DNA from 2 places in the Shewanella sp. DW31 genome. Region 1 is predicted to be linked to the other one. Evidence: riboswitches for the same ligand, from Rfam matches in the RefSeq annotation. Region 1 holds a riboswitch; the other holds the start of a gene.

Evidence for each region. Region 1 has a riboswitch for cobalamin ahead of GWI56_RS01010 (TonB-dependent receptor). Riboswitches for the same ligand answer to the same signal wherever they lie in the genome.
Region 2: linked by a shared signal. The riboswitch ahead of GWI56_RS00400 (ABC transporter ATP-binding protein) and the one ahead of GWI56_RS01010 (TonB-dependent receptor) in region 1 are both predicted to bind cobalamin.

Annotation. Positions count from the first base shown of each region.
Region 1 covers NZ_JADWMP020000001.1:245,187-257,683, reverse strand. Annotated here, with positions in the region: gene GWI56_RS01045 (DUF3622 domain-containing protein) at 309-611, shown strand; gene GWI56_RS01040 (DUF3103 domain-containing protein) at 992-2,176, shown strand; gene azu (azurin) at 2,273-2,749, opposite strand; gene rbsK (ribokinase) at 3,043-3,954, opposite strand; gene rihA (pyrimidine-specific ribonucleoside hydrolase RihA) at 3,974-4,930, opposite strand; gene GWI56_RS01020 (hypothetical protein) at 5,134-6,468, shown strand; gene GWI56_RS01015 (hypothetical protein) at 6,472-7,914, shown strand; cobalamin riboswitch at 8,049-8,283, shown strand; gene GWI56_RS01010 (TonB-dependent receptor) at 8,392-10,353, shown strand; gene GWI56_RS01005 (HDOD domain-containing protein) at 10,633-11,361, shown strand; gene GWI56_RS01000 (LysR family transcriptional regulator) at 11,440-12,345, opposite strand.
Region 2 covers NZ_JADWMP020000001.1:87,256-99,752, forward strand. Annotated here, with positions in the region: gene GWI56_RS00395 (iron ABC transporter permease) at 1-1,041, opposite strand, end outside; gene GWI56_RS00400 (ABC transporter ATP-binding protein) at 1,038-1,919, opposite strand; cobalamin riboswitch at 2,019-2,195, opposite strand; gene GWI56_RS00405 (histidine phosphatase family protein) at 2,416-3,141, opposite strand; gene metH (methionine synthase) at 3,412-7,146, shown strand; gene GWI56_RS00415 (UvrD-helicase domain-containing protein) at 7,566-9,491, opposite strand; gene GWI56_RS00420 (AAA family ATPase) at 9,500-11,659, opposite strand.

The DNA of each region.
Region 1 (12,497 bases):
TGTGACTGAAAAAGCCTATTTGTATGACATAAACAAGAATATATACCGTTTGCACGACGATTATCTAAGGCACGCTAGCTTGCGATAAACTGCCTTAGACAGAGGGCGGTCGGGATATATGCACAGTGTTGCTTTAGATGTGAGCATTGACTCCACTGAGCGAGTCGATGAAACTGGCATGAATATTTTCATCTGGGCGATCTTTCTGGGCCGAAATCAAGTACACTGCGCTCCTTTTGTTTTATGATGAGCGTTTGGTTCGCTTGATAAGACAAACGTGACAAGCATCATTTAGGAAATAGAGCAGAATGAGCAAGGGCAAAAAATACGATTTTCGCGTGACACAGGGCGACAACGGTTGGAAAACTGAAATCACTCGTCGCATGACATCAACTAAAACAGTTGTGTCTAAGAGCCACGATGGCTTTGCGACTGAAGCCGAAGCGCAAGCTTGGGGCTTAACTGAATTACAAGTGTTTTTAGGCACGTTAACTGAGCGCAATAAACGTCGCTCAGAGAAACAAGCTAAAGCAAAATTAGCCGCAGCATTAGCGGCTGAAGCGGCTACTGATGCCGAAGATCTTGATGAAGATGATTTCGACGAAGAGTAACACTCATTCGTTTAACCTTGTCTTATCAAGCCAGTGTGATCGTAAGGGAGCGTTCAAAGCGTTCTGAAACGTCACTCTGGCGATGAACAGCAAAAGGCAGATCTTAAGATCTGCCTTTTGTGTTTTTGTCGCTCGCGAAACTGTGCATATCAATTCATTTCATCCTATTTCCTCGTTTATCTTCATACACACTGTTCGGCTGGACTGATCTGTTGATGCTGTCATTAGCATGTTTTTATCGTATTTAGCCGAGATTACGTACTCTATACCATTAATAATTAACGATAACTATTATCATTTGATTTACTTAGATGCTGCTCTGTGCTCATATGTAAGTAATTCGAACGCACGTTTAACTTTATCAAGGTAAGGGAACTCCTATGAAACTACTTCAATCCAGTTTATTGCTGTGTTTGTCGGCTTCGGCAACCCTGAGTTATGGCCAAGCCTTAGATGGAGAGGCGTTACGCTTACTACAAGCGTCGCTAAAGGATTCGACTTTGGATGCACAAGCTCAGTTAACCAATACAAAGCGGGCATTGGCGTTAGATTTAAGCCATCAATATGCGCAGCTCGCGCCTATCTTACAGACTGAAATAAACCAGTATCAGTTGGCAGTAAATGCCGATGACATTCTGTCTCAGCATAGGCTCAATGATAATGTGATCACCAAAGCCGATGCATCAATTCGCCGAGTGAAGGGCTTAAGTGCCAAAGCGGATTCTCTGGTGCAAGTGCGTCTAGCGGATGAAGCCATGCTGACCTCATGGCAGCAAGGTGAGTCTCCTTTATTTGCCTATGAGCCCGATGGTGACGAGCGTCAGTGGGATTACATTGAAGCCTTTGATATTCATGGGCAAGTGCATCAATTAGACGTGTATAACCTACCTCAACAGCCGGTATTTGTGGTCGGTATCGATAGTAAAAAAGCCTTTGTGGCTGGCTTAGAGGTGATGCGGGCGACATTTGCCGAGGCGCAGTCAGCGAAAAAAGAGGGCGCACTACTGAGCCGTGCGCAAACACAGGCGGTGGCAGACAAGCCGATTTCAACCACAGTGATCAAACAGATATCCTTGAAGGATGACCATGAGCCGTGGATTTCTGGTCGTGCCGAAATTTACGGCATAGTGACTGGGGTTGATCCAAGCCGTGAAGAGCCTGTGCTCGATATCGTCGAAATGCCCTATTTAGATTATGCGGATACGACCTATTATCCGAATCAAATCATCATACATTGGGAGCGTTATCGTTGTGCGGCTGCGGACATGATCTTAATGGAGCATGACGATGGTACTAACTATAAAGTGTTGGCCACTAAGCTGTTGGAAGCGGCGGAGCAGATCTTAAAGTCGATCCCCGATCCTGAAGCTCAGGGTTATGCGCTGATCCCGCAAATCACCAATGGTATTTTAAGTGTAATGCCGGATGCTTGGTTCACCAATGACGATGACTTTGTCGATGTGTATTACACCTTACAGGAAGGGGTTGAATATCCTAACTTGAACGGAGTTAACGGTAATGCGATGACGAGCTTTGCGCCATTAGTCATCCAACCAAGACCATGATGGATTAGTGCGGCTAAATGCAATGGCTGAAATGTAAAAGCGGATCCTAAGATCCGCTTTTTATTGGCTAACTTAAGGTGAGGCTAAGCCATTCCTTTAAGCTTTTAACTTGAAACTGCCTTGCATAATCGCCCAGTGACCTGGGAAGCTGCAGAAGAATTGGTAGGCTTCGGTGGCGCTCATACCGGCAGTGCTAAAGGTGATCGACGTTGATTCGCCACCGCCCACTAAATCTGTGTGTGCGATAACGCGCGTATCACCGGCTTTGACATAGGCTGCATCAGGACCGGCACTCATGCCTTCAGTTGCTACTGCTGACATATCGGCTGCCTTAGTTAATACCCAGTTATGGCCCATGGCTGCTTTTGGCAAGGTGCCTGAGTGGGTTAAGGTTAAGGTCACTTCTTTACAGCTTGCAGGTACAGACAGCTCTTTAGTGTCAAATTGCATTGCATCAGTGGCGGCAATTTTCAGTTCACATTCGTTGGCACTCGCTTGGCTAGCGAATAATAATCCTAGGCCGATTAGGCTAGTGCTGGTCACGTTACGTAAAGCTGTGCTTTTTGCTTTCATCTGGTACTTCCTTATTTGAACAAGGGTAGCCGAGCCGTTTTGACTCGGACATGCACCTGCCAGCATAAGCAATCTTCATTAAATGGGAATGAAATCAGCGTGTAAATTATGTATATGCAACTTTAGGTTGAAAGCTTGCATCGTTATTGGCGGCAAAATTGTTAGCGGTAAACATAGGTGAGTACTTAGCTTTAGTGAACTAAGTACTCAGGAATTATTATTTATGTGTTTGATTTATAAATGATAATTTATTGATTCTAACGCAGGGCGTCTAATTCAGAACGTCTTACGTTTTAGTACGAAAGCTCCTGTCGATAGGGAATCGCACGTTGCGCACCAGGGCGAGTGACAGTAATGGCACTGGCTGCATTGGCAAATCCAACGGCTGCAGCAATTGACATGCCCTCGCTTAAGCCCACAACTAAGGCGCCATTGAAGGTATCTCCTGCGGCGACAGTGTCTATGGCCTGCACTTCAAACGCAGGTATTAGCCCATTAAAACCTGGGCTGCTGATAAATGCGCCACGGCTACCTAAGGTAATGACCACAATCTTTACTCCCTGCTGGTGGAGAAGTTGCGCTGCCATGTGTGCATCATCAATATGGTTGATCTCAACTCCCGTTAAGGCTTCTGCTTCGGTTTCATTGGGGGTAATAATATCTACCCACTTGAGTACATCTTGGCCAAGTGCCGTCGCTGGAGCAGGATTTAGTACAGTCGTCACGCCAAGATTCTTGGCTATTTGCAGCGCCTTTGCCACTGTGGCAGCGGGCGTTTCCAATTGTGTTAACAAGTACTCCGCATTAGCAAACAGGGCGTAATGAGCTTCTAAGTCATCGGGTGAAAGGCTGGCGTTGGCACCTGCGGCAACGCCAATCGTATTCTCACCGTTATCACCGATAAAAATCATGGCAGTGCCTGTGCTCAGTCCGGCTATTTGGCGGATCCCTTCCACACTGATGCCATCTCTCATCCAGCTTTGACGCATATTATCGCCGATACTGTCTTGGCCGAGATGGCAGATAAAATCAGTGCGTGAACCTGATTTGGCTAAGCGTGCGCAGGCGACGGCTTGATTGGCCCCTTTGCCGCCCTGTTCGAGGCGGTAATCTCGGCTCATTAAGGTTTGCCCTGCAGCGGGCAGGTACTCAAATTTCATCACATGGTCGGCATTTGCACTGCCGATAACGAGTATCTGGCTCATAGAAGACTCACTGTTATTTTTATCTGCGATTGAGATAAGTTGCATCATAGATACGTAAACTGTCTACCAGTAAATCGACAAAGCCTTGCCTATCGATCCCAAACAGCACAGTCGCATTGGCGGCTTTACCTGTGAGCTGATAGCGATCGACCACTGTCATGCCTAAGGTCAACTCACTTTGGGTTTCAATACTTACCCAGCAATCTTGCGCCTCAAATAGCTCAGGTTTAAGCAACCAAGCGATAGTGCAGGGGTCGTGCAATGGCGCACCAATAAAGCCCCATTTAGGATCTCTGTGGTAAATCATAAAGAAATCCAATAATTCGGCGACGCACTGAGCAATTGGATTCTGAATCGCGCGAATGCGTTCTATGTCTTCATCCATGATTTGCGCCTGATGAGTCACATCGAGCCCACACATAGTGATGGGAATACCGGATTTAAAGACGATATCGGCAGCTTCCGGGTCGACAAAAATATTAAACTCGGCGGCTGGTGTCCAATTGCCGACACCGGCTGCACCGCCCATTAGCACTATGCGTTCGATCTTGGCGTGTAATTCGCGGTGGCTGGCGAGCAAAAGCGCGATATTGGTGAGTGGTCCTGTGGGAATTAAGGTTACTGGCTGATGACTTTGGCGAATTTGCTGCGCCATTAATTCAACTGCGGTAATGGCTTGAGGACTAAAACTTGGATTAGGCAATGCAGGGCCGTCGAGTCCGGTTTCACCATGGACATTGTCGGCAATGATTAATTCGCGAGCTAATGGCTTGACTGCACCGCCAGCGACAGGAATATCACTGCGATTTAATAAGGTTAAGATCCGCAGGGCATTATTGAGCGTTTTATCCGGCGTTTGGTTACCGGCGCTGGTGGTGACGGCCAGTGGAACCAGCTCTGGATGGGCGAGAGCTAAAATGAGCGCAATAGCGTCGTCATGGCCGGGATCGCAATCCAGAATAATAGGGCGAGTCATACTGTTACTCCTTTAAACAGCGGTGATGGGGGCTTAGAATAGCATGTTCAAGCGGGGGGGCGATGAGTGTGATGGTGTCTTTACAGTAAACTGTGAGCTTTTTCTGATTTTTATCAATAAGCTGCTAAAATTGCGCCCCGCTGTAGGCACAAACAAAATTCATTTAATGCTTAAGCATCATGGAATGATAAGGACGTTTTGGCGTGTTGATTAATCGCAGTAAGTTAACCTCTAGCGCACCCGAGCGAGGTTGGGGGGGGCTCGAAGTACTCTTGTTTACCTTACCTCCCATTTTAATCTTGAGTCTTGCGGCCTTTTTTATCACTGAAGGATGGCAAAAGTGGTATTTGGTCAATCAGCTTGAAGTGCGTGGCGATGTTGCCATTGGCCGGGTGATTGAAACTGAGTATCGGAGTGAACGAGGTTCGAACGGCATTTCTCGCCAAAGATTGGTTTGCTTAGTGGAATATCACACCGCCGAGGGCGAGGTGATTCGTCAGTGGGGGCTTGATGGTGTTGATTGCCGTGCGACTTATCAATTAGCTCCGCCGCAGGGTGATACGCCGTGGGCATTAGGGCCCCATTATGCGCAAAGTGCTGTGAGCTACCTTCCTGATGCACCAACCCGTGCAAGTGCAGACCTTAAATTAACCCGCGATCTCGCCAAGTGGGACTTTGCCTTTGGTACTGCAAGCTTATTATTGGGTTTGCTGGTGGGCTATTTCTGTTCGACTCCTTTAAGAATTTGCTGGGCTGAGTCTCGTTATATCCCAATACTCAAGCGTTTAGGGGATCAGCAAGATTACGTTGGAATTATCAATTTGCTTGAAACCTACAGGCGCCACCCAGCCGCTAATATTCTGGTATGGGAAGCGGCCGACCATATTGGCCATTGCCCTGAGTTATACCCAAGTTTTGTTGCCTTATTTGCCCAAATGCAATCTGCACCAAGCAAAAAACAGCTGGAATCGATAGATGAAACTATTGTGATGATTAGCTTTTGTCGCTTGATTTCATTAGGGTTTCACGACTTAGCGCTCGCGATGTTAGCCCGTTGCAATCAAGCCTTAACAGCAAGAACCTTGGCAACCTTTGTGCTGATGACTCGCACTGCGCAGCTCCCTTTTGCACTGACATTATCGGCAGAAAAGCTCAAGGCATTGGAGGCACTTTGTTATGCCAAGGAGCTCAGTTTTGGCTTGGAGGATGAAAAAAAATGCAGTGTCGACCTTGCAGCCCGTATCGAATATTTACTTTGGTTAGTTAAATGGGTGCTCGATGATACGCGTAGCGCGCCGGAGCCAAGTGTTAGCCCTGTGCAAGCGGTGATTTTAGCGGCATTTGGCCAGACGATGGCGCTTCAAACCCTCAGCCTTGATAGCGCGCAGACCACTGATAAACATGCACAAGCACTATTGTCTCGGTTAGATATGAATCATGGTTTTCAGCGCGCATTGAGGCCGATAATCGAGTCATTATCGGATAAAGTAGCGCAACATATTCAGCAACTCACGTTTTCAGCAACGACAAGGAAATAAGTTATGCAGTCTTATTCAATTCCTCGCCCTTTGGCATTCGTGTCAGTTTTAATCGCCCTGCAATTAACGGCTTGTAGTCAGCCGAAACCCTTAACCGTGTTCGAAAATGATAAGGAATCCTTATTGCAGTTTGATAACGGCAAATTGCTCCAACTTAAGGAAAATCCGAGTCCACAGTATCGCCATATTCCCTGTGATTTATCCGCAGTCGAGACTGTAGTCACCAACAGTTCGGCCTTTGCGGCGTTAACACAATCTGGTGAGGTGATCACTTGGGGCGACAGTTATGCTGGTGGTGATAGCCGGGAAGTAACGGAGCAGCTTAAGCAAGTTAAGCAAATCGTCCCAGTTAAGGACGGGTTTGCCGCGCTACGTCAAGATGGCACTGTGGTGTACTGGGGCAATGCGGGGAAATATAGCCTCGACAAAGCCCTGCAAAACCGCATGACCAATATTACCAAGTTGTTCGCTAATCAAGAGGCCATTGCGGCCCTTGATGCCAATGGCAAGGTACACACTTGGGGTTATGGCCCCTACGGCGGCAGTAGCTTACATGTGCAGGATCAATTAGTTGATGTTGTCGATATCTTTGCCAGAGGTCGCAGTTTTGTCGCCCTCAAAAAAGAGGGCAGTGCTGTGATTTGGGGGCAGGTTGAAGAGTCGACCAATATGAAAAAGTTACTCCCGCAGCTTACGGAGGTAGCGAAGATCGAATATTTTCAACACACCTATGCCGCCTTGAAAAAGGACGGCACTGTGGTGAGTTGGGGCTGGCGCAGTGATGCTTACTCGATCCGCAGCGCCTTAAAGGATGTGGCGAGTATGACGGCAAACAATTGTGCCTTTGCGATTTTAAGCCCTACGGGGGATGCGCATTTTTGGGGCGACGGGATTAACTGTGGTGTCGATTGGATTAAAAAAACCAATATCACAGGGGTAAAAGAGATTATCAGCATTGGCTCAGGCTTTTTATTACTGCGGGATAAGGCCGTGCCGCAAATAGTGGCCGACGATACTGATTACGCTCATATGTTTGGGTTTCACTATGCCCAAGAGATTCTTGATAAATATTGGCAGGAAGGCAGCGTCATTACTCGAGGGCCTGCCTCCTTTGTGTTTACGCGTCCCGATGGCAAAGTGGTGCCTGTTGGTTATCGCGCCAACCGTGAAAATGTGGAGAAGTTGATTGCACGTATTCCACGTCTCACTTGGTTAGATGGCGCAAATGACGGTTATGTTGGCATCAGTGAAAAGGGGGAGCTGGTCTCTTGGTCGATGAATTTACCCATGTTCGACAAGTCGCCAGTGCAACCTGCTGACTCGTTAGTGATTAAACCGCTGGATTTTACCCCCGTTGCCCAATGCGAAACCCCTGAGCAGCGTCAGGCGATTTTGAGCAAAGACAGACCAAAACCTGCGGCAAAAAACTGGGATGGTGTTTTCTAGCTCATGTGAGTTTTCTCGCTCACTTGAGATTAATGGACTTTCATCCGTATAGACGTCTATAATGCGCGCGCTCAGGTCTGATATGCCCTGAGCCTTGTTGGGCGTTAACAGATTGTACGCCCTTTGAACCTAATTTTGAGTCAACCTTCTGTGGTGCTTACGATGATAGTGTCGTGAGATAATCGGGAAGCCAGTGAAATTCTGGCACTGCCCCCGCAACGGTAAAAGGTGAGAGAAGACCGCGTTTGATTGGTGTGTTCAAGACTGAACCCGAAAGTCAGAATGTGAAAGGTCAGTCTCGCGTTAATCTAACTTTAATGGATTAACATAGCCTAAGTCCGGAGACCGGCCCTAAAGGTGTTTTTGAGATTTCGGTGGGCAGATCTCAAAATGCGATAATCACCGTCAGTATTTACGACTGAATTAACGGTATCGTGGCGTCAATGCCCCGTTTTCCTTGCAGGAGTTAAAGGTAAAATGGGAACAAATCCAACAAAAATCGCGCTACTGATCGGCAGCCTATGCAGTTTTTCAATTATCGCACCCGTTATGGCGGCTGACGATACCAGCACAGCTAAAGTTGACGAGCATCTTGTCGTGATCGGCCGCTCTGATAAGACCCCGTTAAATATTGCCGCCAATGTGAATGTGATTGATGCCGCTGCGATAGAAATGAGTGGCGCGACTAATTTGACCGACGTCTTACGTGGTCAAAGCGGTATTCAAATTTCGGATAACAATATTGGCACTAGCTTTGCGATGCGCGGTTTTAGCGCCAGCACTGCCGTTAATAACACGCTGATTTTACTTGATGGTCGTCGTCTCAATAATATCGATATCGCCGCACCTAGCCTTAATGCCATTCCGCTTAATCAAGTGGATCGTATTGAAATTTTATCGGGTAGTGCAGGTGTACTTTATGGCGATCAAGCCGTGGGCGGGGTGATTAATATTGTCACTAAGTCCCCTGAAAATACTGGCGGCAGCGTGCAGTTATCTGGCGGTAGCTTTGATACCTATGAAGGTCGTGGTGATGTGTCTGGCGCGATCAACAAAGATTGGCGTTACTTTTTCACCGGTAGTTACAACCAAGGTGACAACTATCGCCAGCATAATGCCAACGAAACCGGCTCTATTCTTGGCCGCATTCAATATAAAACAGCCACAGACTCGTTCTTTGTTGAAACCAGCTACTACGATAACGATCGTGAAAATCCGGGCTCGCTTACTGAAAAGCAATTTAAAGACGATCCCCGTGCTTCATCAAATAAGGTAGAGTATGCCCACGAGATGACCACTGCGGCGCGAACGGGTTACCAGCATCAGCTTAATCAAAACTGGGCGCTGGCGGCGGATTTAGATTACAGCGATACCTTGGTGTCTTCTCTTAATTGGGGGGCGAACAGCCATAACACACGCTCACTGTTAATGTTTAGCCCTAAAGCGTTAGCGAATTACAGTACGCGTCAAGGCGAGCTAAACCTAGTCACAGGTTTAGACATCAGCCGTGGCAAGGCTGATTTTGACACTATGGCGCGCAGTAATGTGCAGCAAATGCAAAGCGCCTATCTACAAGCTACAGTGCCTTTAAGCCATACTTTAAGTTACGTTGTGGGTGGACGATATGCGCGGGTGACCGATGAGTTAGTCGATGGCAATGTTTATCCTAATGGCATGGATTTAGACGAAAATGCCCACGCATTCGAACTGGGTTTAAATTACCGCCCAACTGCGGAGCACAGACTCTATGTGCGCGCTGATGATAACTTCCGTTTTGCCAAAGTGGATGAGCAAGCTTATACATCGCCGGGCGTATTTGGCTTAAAGCCGCAAACAGGCCGTTCCTATGAGGCGGGTTGGGATTGGGCTGTCGCTAGTCAAACCCTGCGAGTCAGCCTATATCGTCTCGATTTAGAGGATGAAATTGTTTATGACTCGAGTGCAGTTAAACCCATAGGTGGAAATTTCAACGGTGCAAACGTTAATGCCGACGCTTCTCGTCGTTATGGCGCGGGTGCCGATTGGGATTGGCAGATCACTAAAGCGCTGCAGCTAGGGCTGGAATATAACTATACCGACGCCGAATTTACCGATGGTGCTAACGATGGCAAAGAGCTTTCTTGGGTGGCAAAACACACTGGACGCGGTTATGTCAGCATGGATTTTGCTGAGCATTTCCAAGTATTTGCCGAAGCTATCTACACGGGGGATCGTTTTATCGAAGGCGATAACGCTAATCAAGGTGATAAGCTAGCAAGTTACGTGCTTGGTAATTTAGCCTTGAATTATAATCGTGATGCTTGGCTTGCCAGTCTGCGTATCGATAATGTATTCGATAAAGATTATGTCAGTGCAGGTTATTACGGTGGCGATTGGGGGGATAGTTACTATTCTGGTCGAGGCCGTGATATTCGTTTCACTGTGGGCTACCGCTTCTAAATATTAATGAGCTATTTAATAACAAAGCCAGACTCAGTCTGGCTTTTTATTTTTTACGCTGAGTTCAAAGAATAAATCTTAAAATAGGTATAGTCTTGAATATCGTTTTAGTAGAGTGGTTTAATTGTCGTTATCTATAGTGTTAGCGGGCAGTCATTACTAAATAGGAGTAATTTATATTTTACTCTGCTGTTTATGGCTGAAATTCTTAGTATTTTAGGTATGATGTGAGCTGTAACCGAATCATCTTATTGTTAATAAACAGGTGTAAAGTGTCTTATGACTGATCTTGAGCAACAGGTTTTTACTCAAGTTAGAGCTATCATAGCGAACGAAGAGCAAGTGATTGGCCGCCGAGGGATTCTAATTCCACTCAAAAAAGCGATCCTTGCTGAAGGCGACATTCGTAATGTGATTGACATTATCTCGAGCGATCCCGCATTGGCAGCGCACATGCTTATGCGCAGTAATTCCGCACAGGCTGCTGTAGTGGAAAATCACAAAACTCGCTCGTTGAAAGAAGCTTTGATCCGCTTAGGTCAAGTTAATATCTATCGCTACGCCTTTACGTTCTATTTAAAAGAACGCCTCGATGAACTGCCACAGCCCTATAAAAAGTTGGTCCAAGGTTATTGGAAGCTGACTGAAGATATTGCAACGGATGCGGTAGATAGCTTAGCGGATATGGAAGGTGTGGAGGTTGATGCTGACGAAGTACAAACCTTAGCTCTATTCAGTGTGTTCGGCCAAATTATCGCACTGACCGCATTTGCCTATTTAAATGCTAATGCCGAACAGTCATTTCCTTTAAGTGTGATTAAGTCATTGATTGATAATCAACAACAGACCTTAACCATCGAAGCGTTCGAGGCGTTAGATCTCGATCAGGATCTGCGTCAAGAATTTATGATCGCCCATAATTTGCGTCAGACCCGTAATCCTAATTCATCAGGGTTGATACTGCGCCGTGTCTTGTCTATGCGTGGATTGTTGATGAATCCGCTGTAATTTGTCGATGCTATGAAATAGTCATTTGACTCAATAAAAAGCCTGCATTCGCAGGCTTTTTACTCTATGTCACCCGCATTAATTCGTCTTCTGCTGGCGGGATAAACCTTCCCTCGCCACCAGTTGTAACCAATTTTGGATCAATGCAGAGTTAGCACTGTGGCGGCGATAGGCACCAAATAGCGGTCGTTTTAGACCTTCTTGGCCGAGTTTCACCGTAGCGAGACTCAGTCCATGTCCTTCATTAATCGACCAACTTGGCAGTGCGGCTATGCCGTCTTTACAGGCGATGCGTTGCAATAACATCATGGTTAAATCACAGGTTTTTTGCTCGCCCGCCTCTATGCCCGCAGGTTCTAAAAAGTGGCGATAAATGTCTAAACGCGTCAATGGCACTGGATAACTGATAATAGGCAAGTGTGCTAATTGCTTAGGGGTGACATAGGCTTCTTTTGCTAGAGGATGATCTTTTGCAACCACTAACTTCACTTCAAAATCAAATAAATGCTGGTAGGCGAGTGAATGCCCAGGCACAGGATCTGAGGTTAATACAATATCCAGTTCACCCATTTCTAAGGCATTGAGCGAGTCGAACAAGTGGCGGCTCGACAAGTCTAACTCGGCAGTTGGATGATCTTGCCTAAATTGCTCCATTACAGGCATTAACCAGCGAAAACAGCTATGACACTCAATGCCGACACGCAACTGATTAGTTTCGGTTTCCAGCCCATTCTTCAAATCTGTCTCGGTTTCTAACACCTTAGGCAAAATCTCTTCGGCCAGATGCAGCAGGCGTGCACCTTCTTGGGTGAATGACAGTGGCTTACTCTTACGCACAAAAATGGGCGAGTTAATCCTTTGCTCCAACTCCTTAATCTGGTGGGAGAGGGCGGATTGAGTGACAAAACGTTTTTTGGCTGCGCCCGCCAAACTGCCGCTTTCTTTCAGGGCCATTAAGGTTCGCAGGTGTCTTAGTTCGATCATGTTCACTCCAAGTGAATTTCGCTCATGTTGTGCTTGAAATCAATTCGGTTGCTGGAATAGAGACTAACACAATAAACTTCTAGACGTCCAGACGCCCATTGTTATTTATCAAGGCTGAAGTGCTGAAAAGTGCTAAGAGAAAACAATCTGGT
Region 2 (12,497 bases), 160 kb from region 1:
ACCCAATAAACAGCGCGCTAATACATCAATCCACACCATAAATAATCCGCCCACCAACGCCGTTAATAAAATCGGCTGACGACCGGGGAACAGCATGCGTACTGTGTGGGGGATCATTAACCCGACAAAACCGATACCGCCGCAGGTAGCCACCAAAATAGCGGTAATCAAGGAGCAGAGCAGCAACATATTGAGCCGCAGCTTAGGCACATTCACCCCTAAGGTATGCGCCGTTTCATCCCCCGCCTGCAACGCCATGATCTGCCGTTTCATGCCTAAAATAATGAATAAACTCGCACCAATCACTAGTGTCGGCAGTACTAACAAGGACCAACTGGCCTTTGCAAAACTGCCTAAACTCCAAAACAGCACAGAGGCTGTCGCCTGCGGACTGGCGAAATACAGCAGCAGACTCGTTAATGCGCCGAACATAAAGGAGGTCGCCACACCAGAGAGCAGCATGCGCTCCACTTGGCTATTGAGCCCAAGCCCAGACAAAGCCAGCACTATTAGCACCGACAAACTGGCGCCAATAAAAGCGCCCAAGGGCAAGCTAAACCAAAGCAAACCAGACAAGGCGCCCGAACCGCTAAAAAGCCCAGAATGTGCCGCCATGCCTGCATTATCAAAAAATCCAGAGCCAGTGAATAAGGTCAACATCACCACAGCGCCAAAGGACGCGCCAGAGCTAATACCAAACAAATAGGGATCGGCGAGCGGATTGCGAGTCACGGTTTGCAACACACTGCCCGCCAGAGACAAACCCGCACCCGCCACAAAAGCCAGTAAAATGCGCGGTAGCCTGAGCTCCATCACAATGCGCTCAGTCATGCCATTGGCTTGAGTGAGGTTCGTCTCCTTATTGATAAATACTTGAATAACATCCGTAAAACTGATGTTCGCCGCACCAAAACTCGTCGCGGCAATAGGCGTTATCAAAGTGATGATACCTAATACGAGCAGCATCAGTTGTTGTCTCGTCAACGGTGTCACGATACGCCCCAAATATGAGATGAAATATTGTTTACTCCCCTGAGTCATCCACCCTCGCCTCGCTCGTTCAGGCCATGATCTACATGGTGGTAACCATAAAAATAGCTGATTAAGGGCTTTTTATGTTGTGGATGGGGCGATACCTGAGCACACACGCCAAACACATCGCCAATTCGCGCCTCGGTTAATACTTCGGTTGGCGTCCCCATAGCGCTGATTTCCCCGTTATGGATCAACAACAAACTGTCGCACAGGGCACTGGCTAAATTAAGATCATGAATAGAGGCAATCACGCTAATCCCAAGACTACGCACCAATTCGAGGATTTGAATTTGATAGCGCACATCGAGGTGATTCGTTGGCTCATCAAGGATTAAAAGCTGTGGCTGCTGCACTATGGCGCGGGCAATCAAGGCGCGTTGCTTTTCACCGCCGGATAAGTGCTCATATTGTTGGTGCATCTTATGGCTCAAGCCAACTTTCTCTAAAGCCTTAGCAATACGCTCAGTATCACAGCTCGAATTGGTATCGAACATGCCCTTGTGGGGCGTTAAGCCCATGCTGACCAATTGCTCTGTGGTGAGGTCAAAATAGTGCGGTGTATCCTGCTGCACTACGGCAACGCGACAGGCAAACGCCTTGGGCGACAAGCGCTCAATATCTTGATCAAAAAGAGTAATGTTGCCCTGAGTTGGGCGAACAAACCGATACAAACAGCGCAGTAAACTGGACTTGCCCGCACCGTTAGGGCCAATCAGCCCCAGCATCTGCCCCGTTGGCAGCGTGAAGTTAATATTGGAAAGAATGGTTTTGCCATCGATACACCAGCTCAACTGGCTCACATTGAGCGCGACTGACGGGCTCAATGACGGGTTAGTGTCACTGTCATTCACGGGGCTGTTAGTTTGGATTGCGGAAAGTTTCACCTAAGCGGCGCTCCTATCGAGTCCAAACCTGTATAAAAAAAGGTTGTGCATATTGTCATCTGCTCCCTCGAGTCACCCGCTCGAGAACTAAGGCTGCACGCAGCGATAACAGAAATAGGCAGGTCTCCTGACTCGTAGGGAAGAAGATTCGAGATCTTTTTCACTACTCACAGTTGCGGGCACAGTTCGGGCTGACTGACGAGCAGCTCCCCGATTCCCTATTATGTTTGGGTTGATATGCTCTTTGTTAACAACGCCACTTGAATTAAAACAACGGAGCGATTCGAACAAAGAGAGTCTATTCCCAACACCTATTTCTGCGACGTTATCACTCATTGCGCATGTAATACGCTATCTCGTTCAAACGTCAGGGAAAAGCATTATCCTACATCTATCCCATTAGGCAATGCTGTTTAAATCAGAATATTTTCATGTCAGCTTATTCTCGCCAAACGATCACGCCTACATCATAACTCCTAGGTCGTGAAATAAGGCCTCAACACCTGCGCCCACTCGGCCAATCTAAACGCCAATAGCAGGCACCCTGTTCATCTTGCAGCACATTAATGCTCACCACGGCCGCCACGGTTAAATCGAGTTGACTATAAAACCCCACCGCCCGTTCAACCCCTAAGGCACGCGCCATTAAGTGACGGATCACCCCGCCGTGGGTCACGACCCACACTTGAGTGGCTGGCATATTGTCAGTGGTTTCATTAATGGCACTGTTTTCATTACCCATTTTATGTGAGTCAAGGGTCAATCGTTCAAACTCGGCGGCGAGTATCTGGTCAATCGTCCCATTCACCCGCGACTCAAAACTTGCCATAGTTTCACCATTAGGCGGCGGAGTTTGCCAAGGGTTTTGCCAATACGCCGCTAAGTGTTCGCCCTCTTGTTGATACAGTTCATCGAGCCGACAACCGTCCCAATCACCAAAATCAATTTCCTGTAAACCCGACAAACACTGCGCCTGCAATGGCCTTGACTCAGATATCAGTGCCGCCGTCGAATGCAGCTCGGCGGCAAAAGCGTGGGCAAAATCGGCGCAGCGGCGTGAAGTCGAGCTATAAATCGCGCTACACACGCTGGCCTGTGACTCAACTGCTGCCGACATTTGTTGCCAACCCTTTTTGCTTAAAGGCACATCCACACGACCCCGCAAGATCGCGCCGCCTTCACACTCACCGTGGCGTAACAATAACAATCGAACTTGTTTCATATATGCCTTTTTAGTTAGGGACTAGATGCTAGAAACTCAAGCCGAGGGCCTAAATTCTAGATTCTCGATTCTCGCTCCTAATGCCTTTGACTTTCATCTTGCCCTGACAATCATAAGTCGCGTATTATGGACGTCTATACGTTTAAATGTCCAAAACAAATTTTTAAGAGCAAGTATTCAAAAAAATGTCGGCTGACGACAATAAAATGCACTTAGCATAACAATGGCCGATTTTTGGACTTAACTTAGCTGTATTTAAGGTAATTATTTATGACGATACCCTCAACCAAAGCCAGCCAAATATTAGCAGACATTCGCAAACAGCTTGCAGAGCGCATTCTGATCTTAGACGGTGCCATGGGCACTATGATCCAAGGCTACAAGCTGGAAGAAGAGGACTATCGCGGCGAACGCTTTAAAGATTGGCATACGGATGTCAAAGGTAACAACGACCTCTTGGTCTTATCGCAACCCCACATCATCAAACAAATTCACACCGACTACTTAAACGCCGGTGCCGACATCATTGAAACCAACACCTTTAACGCCACCACCATCGCCATGGCCGACTACGACATGCAGTCGCTGTCCGCCGAAATTAACTTAGCCGGCGCGCGACTCGCCCGTGAAGCCTGTGATGAAGCCTTTGCTGCCACAGGCATTCCACGCTATGTCGCCGGTGTGTTAGGCCCCACTAACCGTACGTGTTCGATTAGCCCTGATGTGAACGACCCAGGCTATCGCAACGTCAGCTTCGATGAGTTAGTGACTGCTTACAAAGAATCCACTAAGGCGCTGATTGAAGGCGGCGCGGATATCATTATGGTCGAGACCATATTCGATACCTTAAACGCCAAAGCCGCGCTGTTTGCGATTGAATCCGTATTCGATGACTTATTTGGTCAGCATTCTAAAGACAGATTGCCGATCATGATTTCGGGCACCATTACCGATGCCTCTGGCCGCACACTGACAGGCCAAACGACCGAAGCCTTTTACAATTCCCTTCGCCATATCAAGCCCTTATCTATCGGTCTTAACTGTGCACTTGGGCCAAAAGAATTGCGCCCGTACGTCGAAGAATTATCCCGTATAGCCGAATGTTATGTGTCGGCGCATCCGAATGCAGGCCTGCCGAACGAGTTTGGCGGTTACGATGAAACCCCAGAAGACATGGCGAATGTGATCGAAGATTGGGCGCGCGAAGGCATGCTCAATATTATCGGTGGTTGTTGTGGTAGTACGCCTGAACATATCCGCGTGATCCGCGAAGCGGTGAGCCGCCATGACCCGCGTATTTTGCCAGATATTCCCGTCGCTTGCCGCTTAGCCGGTTTGGAACCACTGACTATCGACGCCCAATCCCTGTTCGTTAACGTGGGTGAGCGCACCAACGTTACAGGTTCGGCCAAGTTTTTAAAATTAATCAAAGAAGGCAAGTTTGAGCAAGCGCTCGATGTGGCCCGCGAGCAGGTCGAAAGCGGCGCGCAAATCATCGACATCAACATGGACGAAGGCATGCTCGATGGCGCAGAGATCATGCACAAGTTTTTAAACTTGATAGCCTCTGAGCCCGACATCAGCCGCGTACCTATTATGATCGACTCCTCTAAGTGGGAAGTGATCGAAGCTGGCCTCAAATGTATTCAAGGCAAGGGCATAGTTAACTCGATTTCCCTTAAAGAAGGCGAAGCCAAGTTTATCGAGCAAGCAACACTGGTGAAACGCTACGGCGCGGCGGCCATTATTATGGCGTTCGATGAGCAAGGTCAGGCCGATACTAAGGCGCGTAAAATCGAAATTTGTACCCGCGCCTACCGCGTGCTGGTCGACAAGGTCGGTTTTCCGCCCGAAGACATCATCTTCGACCCGAACATTTTCGCCATCGCCACGGGTATCGATGAACACGACAACTATGCCGTCGATTTTATTGATGCCATAAAAGCGATTAAAGCGACCCTGCCCTATGCAATGATTTCGGGCGGCGTGTCGAACGTGTCGTTCTCGTTCCGCGGTAACAACCCAGTGCGCGAGGCGATCCACGCCGTTTTCCTGTACCACGCCATCAAAGTCGGCATGGATATGGGCATTGTCAACGCGGGCCAGTTAGCCATTTACGACGATATCGATCCTGAGCTTAAAGTGCGCGTCGAAAACGTAGTGCTTAACTTGCCCTGCCCAGTTGAAGGCTCAAGCAATACCGAGCAGTTACTTGAAATTGCAGAGAAATTCCGCGGTGATGGCGCGCAGGTGGGTAAAAAAGAAGATTTAGAATGGCGCAGCTGGCCGGTGAGCCAACGCTTATCCCATGCGCTCGTCAAAGGCATTACCGAATTTATTGATGAAGATACCGAAGCCGCTCGCCAAGAAGCGAAACGTCCGCTGGATGTGATTGAAGGCGCCTTGATGGACGGCATGAACGTGGTCGGCGACTTGTTCGGCTCGGGCAAAATGTTCCTGCCGCAGGTGGTGAAATCGGCGCGGGTGATGAAAAAAGCCGTGGCTTACTTAAACCCCTATATCGAGCTGGAAAAGGTCGAAGGCCAATCGAACGGCAAGATTTTGATGGTGACGGTAAAAGGTGACGTGCACGATATAGGTAAAAATATCGTCGGCGTGGTGCTCGCCTGTAACGGTTTTGAGGTATTCGATTTAGGCGTGATGGTGTCGGTGGAGCGAATTCTCGACGCCGTGAAAGAACACAATATCGATATCATCGGCATGTCGGGCCTCATCACTCCGAGTCTGGACGAGATGGTGCATAACGTGAAAACCTTCCACCGCGAAGGCTTAACCATTCCGGCGATTATCGGCGGCGCCACTTGCTCTAAAATCCACACAGCGGTGAAGATTGCCCCCCATTATCCCCATGGCACCATTTATATCGCCGATGCGTCCCGCGCCGTGCCTATGGTGAGTAAGCTCATCAACAACGAGACCCGCCAAGCGACCATAGACGAAACCTATGCCGAATACGACGACATGCGCACTAAGCGTTTATCCCAAGCCAAGCGCAAAGAGATAGTGTCACTCGAAGCGGCCCGTGAAAACCGCTGCCAACACGATTGGGCCAACTACACCCCGTTCACGCCAAACGTGCTCGGTCGCCAAGTATTTGATAATTATCCGTTAGAAGATTTAGTCGAACGTATCGACTGGACACCGTTTTTCCGCTCGTGGGAATTGCACGGCCATTACCCTGAAATCCTTAGCGATAAAGTCGTCGGCGTCGAGGCGCAAAAGCTGTTCGCCGATGGTCAGGCCATGCTCAAACAAATCATCGAAGAAAAGTGGCTCACGGCGAAAGCGGTTATCGGCTTATTCCCAGCCAATACCGTCAATTACGACGACATTGAGCTCTACACAGATGAATCGCGCACCACAGTCGAAATGACCACACATCACCTGCGGATGCAGCTTGAGCGTGTCGGTAATGACAACTTCTGCCTATCCGATTTTGTCGCGCCAAAAGACTCAGGCGTCGCCGATTACATGGGCGGCTTTGCGGTGACCACAGGCCATGGCATAGACGAACATGTGGCACGTTTTGAAGCCAACCACGACGACTACAACGCCATCATGCTCAAATGCTTAGCCGACCGTTTAGCCGAAGCCTTTGCTGAGCGGATGCACGAACGGGTACGTAAAGAGTTTTGGGGTTATGCCGCCGATGAGCAGTTAAGCAACGAAGCCTTAATCCGCGAGAAATACAAAGGCATACGCCCCGCACCGGGCTACCCAGCTTGCCCAGACCACACAGAAAAAGGCTTGTTATGGGACTTGCTCAAGCCCGATGAGACTATCGACTTGAACATCACCGAAAGCTACGCCATGTTCCCCACAGCGGCAGTATCGGGCTGGTATTTCGCCCACCCGAAATCCCGCTACTTTGGCGTGAGTAACATCGGCCGCGATCAAGTGGAAGATTATGCGAAGCGTAAAGGGATGAGCATTGCCGAAACGGAGAAGTGGCTGGCGCCAGTACTTGACTATGATCCCGAGTAATCATGTTTACTCAGTAATTTGCCCAAACTGAATTTAGGCAACTTTATAAATGGGCAAAGTTAAGGGGCGAGTTATCGCCCCTAATTTTTTACTTTAGAAAATTAAAATCAAAGTCGTGGGGCTTCACCCCACACCCGACCAAGGAGGACTGCTCGTCCTATCCTCCTTGGATGCTCCAAGACGACCCTAGCGAAGTTACATGCATTGATTAGTGGCTTCGTGCTTATTCGAAAATCGCTAACGCTTCCGATGGGGCGTCCCTTCCCCCCGAAAGCTACGCAGACGTCCTGTCTGCGTCACGCGATTTTCTTCAACGCCCTTCAGCAACTTCGCAGGGGATCGGTGAACTTCTGTGGCATTTAGAGTTAACTTTTCGCATTGAAAGAGTAATGACAATTCACTCTCTGATTCACTATCTTTTAAAACTCAATAATTTCTTCTTCTCGAGCAAATTTTTTATCAATAAGACTTCCCTTTATCTTAGCCACATCGGATGTATAAATCACATGAGCGAGACTATTCTTCGCCCGTGTGGAAGTGACATAGAACAATCGCCGAGTACGGTCTAAACCCGTTTCTTCGCCCGCATCCCGTTTTTTTTGACTGTCTGGAGAAAGCTTCTTCACGCCAAAATACTGCTCGTAAGAAAATAAGAACCCGCCAGCTTCATCATCATCCATGACAACCATAACACGCTCGAATTCGTTTCCTTTTACACCTTGATGGGTTCGAAATATTGAGTTCCCATCGATGTAATCCTTGTAATTCCGAATTTGAAAGAAATCAGTTTCCAATGCTTCAGCCCAAGCAGCAATCTCGCTGTCATCCCGATCTTCAGGTTCTACTTCGACCTCCACTAGAGTTCCAATTTGATCAGGCTCTAATTCAGCCTCATTTTCTTCGGTAGCCGCTACAAACGACTGTAATTTTGCTGGAATTCTCAGCAAATTATGCTCTGCGAGCACTTCAAGAACTAGGCGAAAACTGACCTTTTCATTTGAAACCACATTTCTAAACGCATGTTCTGCGGCTCGGGCAAGCCCGAGCGGATCGTCCTTGTTAGCGTCAAGCACATCAGCCCCCAAAAGCGGAGACTTACTCTCTCGCAAGATAGACATCAACTCGGCTCGGTTTTCCTTTAAGCTCGCCTCCACCATAGGAAAAATGATGTGAGAGAAAAAATTCAGCTCTGTATTTTCACCTTCAGAAATCCGATCTTTAATTTTGTCTGATGTTGAAAGTTTGTCCCAAAGAGCATCAAAGCCAAGCCGACGTCCAGCCATCTTATGTTCCAAAAGTAAGATAGCGGTTTCTTTGGATTGAGTATCTGTCCAGTCAGTATCACCCGTAACTTCCGCCATAATCGCCCGAATGTTCAATTCGACATCGTCTTTACCTGATAAACTATGCGGCAGTAGGAAAAATCGAACGAAACCTTCATCAGCGCCATCTCGGGCATACTGTTGACGCTTATCATCTTCACTACGAACTTGATTACCCAAACCGACGATGCGTCGCGCTGAGCGATGATTCATTTCTTTATTGAAAGTAGTCCAACCGTTTGGCTTAGTCTTGCCCAACTCAGGATCCCCTCCCCCAAAGATGCGTTGCATCGTATCTCCAAACAAACCGATGACAACTTTATCCGATTTTGTAGCTTGTAGCTCAAAGAAAGAACTGACTACATCTTTGTTAGTATCCTGACTTTCGTCGATAAATATGAATGGGAACTTGTTTATGATAACTTCAGCCATCATAGGCTTGATGGTCAAAAAGTTGGAGAAAATTTTCAAGACATCTGCATGCGACAGCGCATTTGGGGAGGAGTTGACACCGTTTGGATCATAAATGAACGAGCGTGGTTCCGCTAACCATTCAATTTTTTCTTTAAGCCGGATAATAGCCCTTTTTCGCGCATCAGCAGCCTTTCCTGCGCGGCCTTTCTGCTGCTTCTCCTCAAGATCTTTTAAATCGTAAGGGATCTTTTCCAAAAACCACTTCCGGATATCCTCATTAAAGCCTGCAATAGCAGACCAACAAAAACTATGAATCGTCGAAACTGAAAAAATTGGATTTTGTTCAATCCGATCCACTATTTCTTCGGCTGCGTTGTTCGTAAAGGTCACTACCGCAATTTGCCTTCCCTGACGAGAAAAGTCATCCGAATATTGAGATTTCAAAAATTCGAGAGCCTTTTTTAAAGAATAGGTTTTGCCTGATCCTGCCCCCGCAAATGTGATAAAGCTTTTACCGGAACCTATACGAAGACATTCTTCGATACCTTTATCAACTGTATCGTCATGATCAATAGGTTTTGTGTCCGCCAAGTAAAATTTCTCTGACATAATTCCCCCTAACCTTTGGGCGAAAGTTGAGTTTCCAGCCACTTAAGGCCATCACTCATGTATTCGGGGGGATTGAAACTGTTTGCCTCATTTTCTGCGAGATGGAAGAGGCAATTGAAAGCAAAGTCTCCCTTCTTTAAATCTTGCACATAGTCATAAAGTGATTTCGACAACGATTCAGTGCCGCTTTCAAAATTAGTTTTTGCATCTTTGAGTTTTTTTATTTCCAGGAAGTAGTCATTCTCAAAATTTGCCAAAATCAAGGAATCTTCAAAAGTTCGAGATAAAATCTCTTGCCCAGAAATCAGGGTAGGCTTTTGATAGGCAACATAAAGCGGTGCACTTCCGCTTTTTATAGCATGCTCCGCTTGGGGTAAGGCTACCAAATCATCTAACTCTTCTTTCTTTGGATGCCATTTTTTCAAGGTGTCATTGTTGGTTTTTTGTTCTGAATCCTTTTGAGGAAAACATGACTTCCCTTCGCTATTAACAGAATCAAGATCTGTCAGCACTAGTGTTGCAACACCAAGTTTCTCAACTAAATCTCTGTATTTATGCGTGTGCGCTCCGTTCACTTCAAGCATTGAAATATATCTATTTGACAATCCCGGAAAACGATTAGAAATGAACTCTGGTACCAAAAGACGCTCGGCTTGCCCTTCAACAAATATAACGCCGTCAGCAAAGAAAATATCACAATGAGTAAGCTTCAAATGTTTCTTTACAAACAAAAGTTCATCTTTCGCCGCCGTAAAAAGCTCTGACATATTTGCAATTGAAGTATGGTCCATTGCGATGGATGTATTTGCATTATTTCGCCGGAAATAACGTAAATCTTTGAAGTCAATATCATCAATAATATGACTGGAGTGCGTGCTAATAACGAGCTGTGATTGGTATTCAGACTTATCTTTCTTAGTTTCCTTATCTCGTAAATCGATATGGTTTCGCAAAGTATCGTAAGCTTTCGATACGAATACTCGTTGGACTTGCGCGTGTAAATTGACTTCTGGCTCTTCGAGTAAAACTAAGTGAATCGGTTCAATCTGTTCTTCGACGTTGTCACCTGAAGAGGCCGATTTGCCGACGCGCATCCATTTGTCGCGAAACTCTAGAAGTCTGAAGGTTAAATATATAAGATTTTGGTACCCAAGCCCTAAGTAACTTTCGGGCAGAAATTCTTCATCTTCTTTATCAAATCGATAGCGAACTGATGATGATTTTTGCAAAGCATCCATACCACTCATTTTTGCAGCGATCTCAACTGTTGGATTACCACCAATACCTGGATACCCCATAGCCTTTAACTCATTGAAAGGGCTATTAAACTGTTTATTCAATCTGTCAGTAAAACCTTTCTCTAGCGCTTGCTGTTGCCCTAATACTTCGAGATCTTGCTCCTCAGGAAAATCTTCTGGATTTAAAATACGGTCGTAATATTCACGGAGTAATTTATTAAGCCGCTGCTTCTCTGAATAGGGGCCTTTTTGCTCAGTATTATCTTCAGCCCCTAAACCACGTTGCTCAGATATCACATCAACTCGAATTAACTTTTTTAGAGCATCAGATTTAACAGGCTGTAAAACTTCGACAACTGAAGGCCCCGCTCTTTTACTCAATATATAGTGCTTTGGTTTAATAAACTTACTGAGGTTTCGACCTTTCTCCAAAAAATCACATAAATCTTTAGGCCAAAGACTTACGCCTTTGTGCTTGAGTACTACATTCCGTGTATCAACAAACTCTCGAACAAGTTTGGAAATATCGATTGCTTCATAAGCTATTCGTACGCATATAGCTCCTCCACGCCATTCCAGATCAGGCAAAATGTCGCGAACCTTATAAGCCTCATTAGCCATCGCATTAATCTCAATGTCTAAACTCGGCAGTAAACTAGCTAAATCGACAGATAACACCTCCATTTCCTCGATAGAAGGAAATTTCTGCTCGACCTTTTCACCTAGCTTATTGATGACCTTCCAATTCAGCTTTGATATATCTCGTACTTTTAGATTGTCAGGACTTTTTAGGAATGTGTGCAGCGCTCCAATACAGGACGTTTTCCCACTATTATTAGCACCAACAAGAACTGTTGTTTTATCATCAAGGACCAACGTCACGTTGGCTAGCCGCCGATAATTTTTCAAAGCGAAAGAAGTTATTTTCATTTAATAAAACCTTAAAAAAGGAGGGACATATATCTCGAAAACATAACCATATGATTCTGAATATAAAAACTTTCTAGGGCGGCATACTTTCTTCAAAAAACGATGTCACAGAGTCCAGTACTCCTTCGGAATGCAGGACTTTGCGTAACAAAAGATCAGATAGGCACAATTTCATGCCTTAACAATCGACCAATAACTCCCGAGTCGAAGGAATACACCATCCCCTCGGAGTTGCCGCAGGGCGAATAGGCAAATTGCGTGAGTCTCGCCATGGATGGCGAGCTAGCTTTCGCAGGTGCAGGGACGCATCCTTCGGAAGCGATAGCAAATTTGCCAATGAGCACAAGGGGCTTTCAACTCCGTTGGGGGGCGGCAAGGGAGATCCAAGAGGGAATTGCTGTTGATCCCCTCTTGGTCGGGTGTGGGTTGAAGACCCACGACCTTGATTCACCTCGGCCGCTAGGCCGCATTAACTTAACGATCTCAACGCGAAACGATTAACCCATAACACTCAGTACAGTGCTACAAACACAGAGCCACAAGAAAATAAGTGCCAAAGCATATTCACCAATTTGCAGGAGGATTTGGGTATCTAAGAAAGAGAAAAGACACATCGTCCTGATGCAAGTGACTCGAATCGCGGGTACGCGATTAAAGCTCATCCTTGTTAAAAACCTAAGATAGCGACATAGCGTACACTTGTCTATAACTTTAGCATTACAAATTAGATAGTTAAGTGATGACTAATTTGTATATCAGCCTTGTTGGTACTGGCCAACAACTCCTTAGTCGAAGGAACACACCTTCCCCTGCGAAGTTGCTGAAGGGCGTTGAAGAA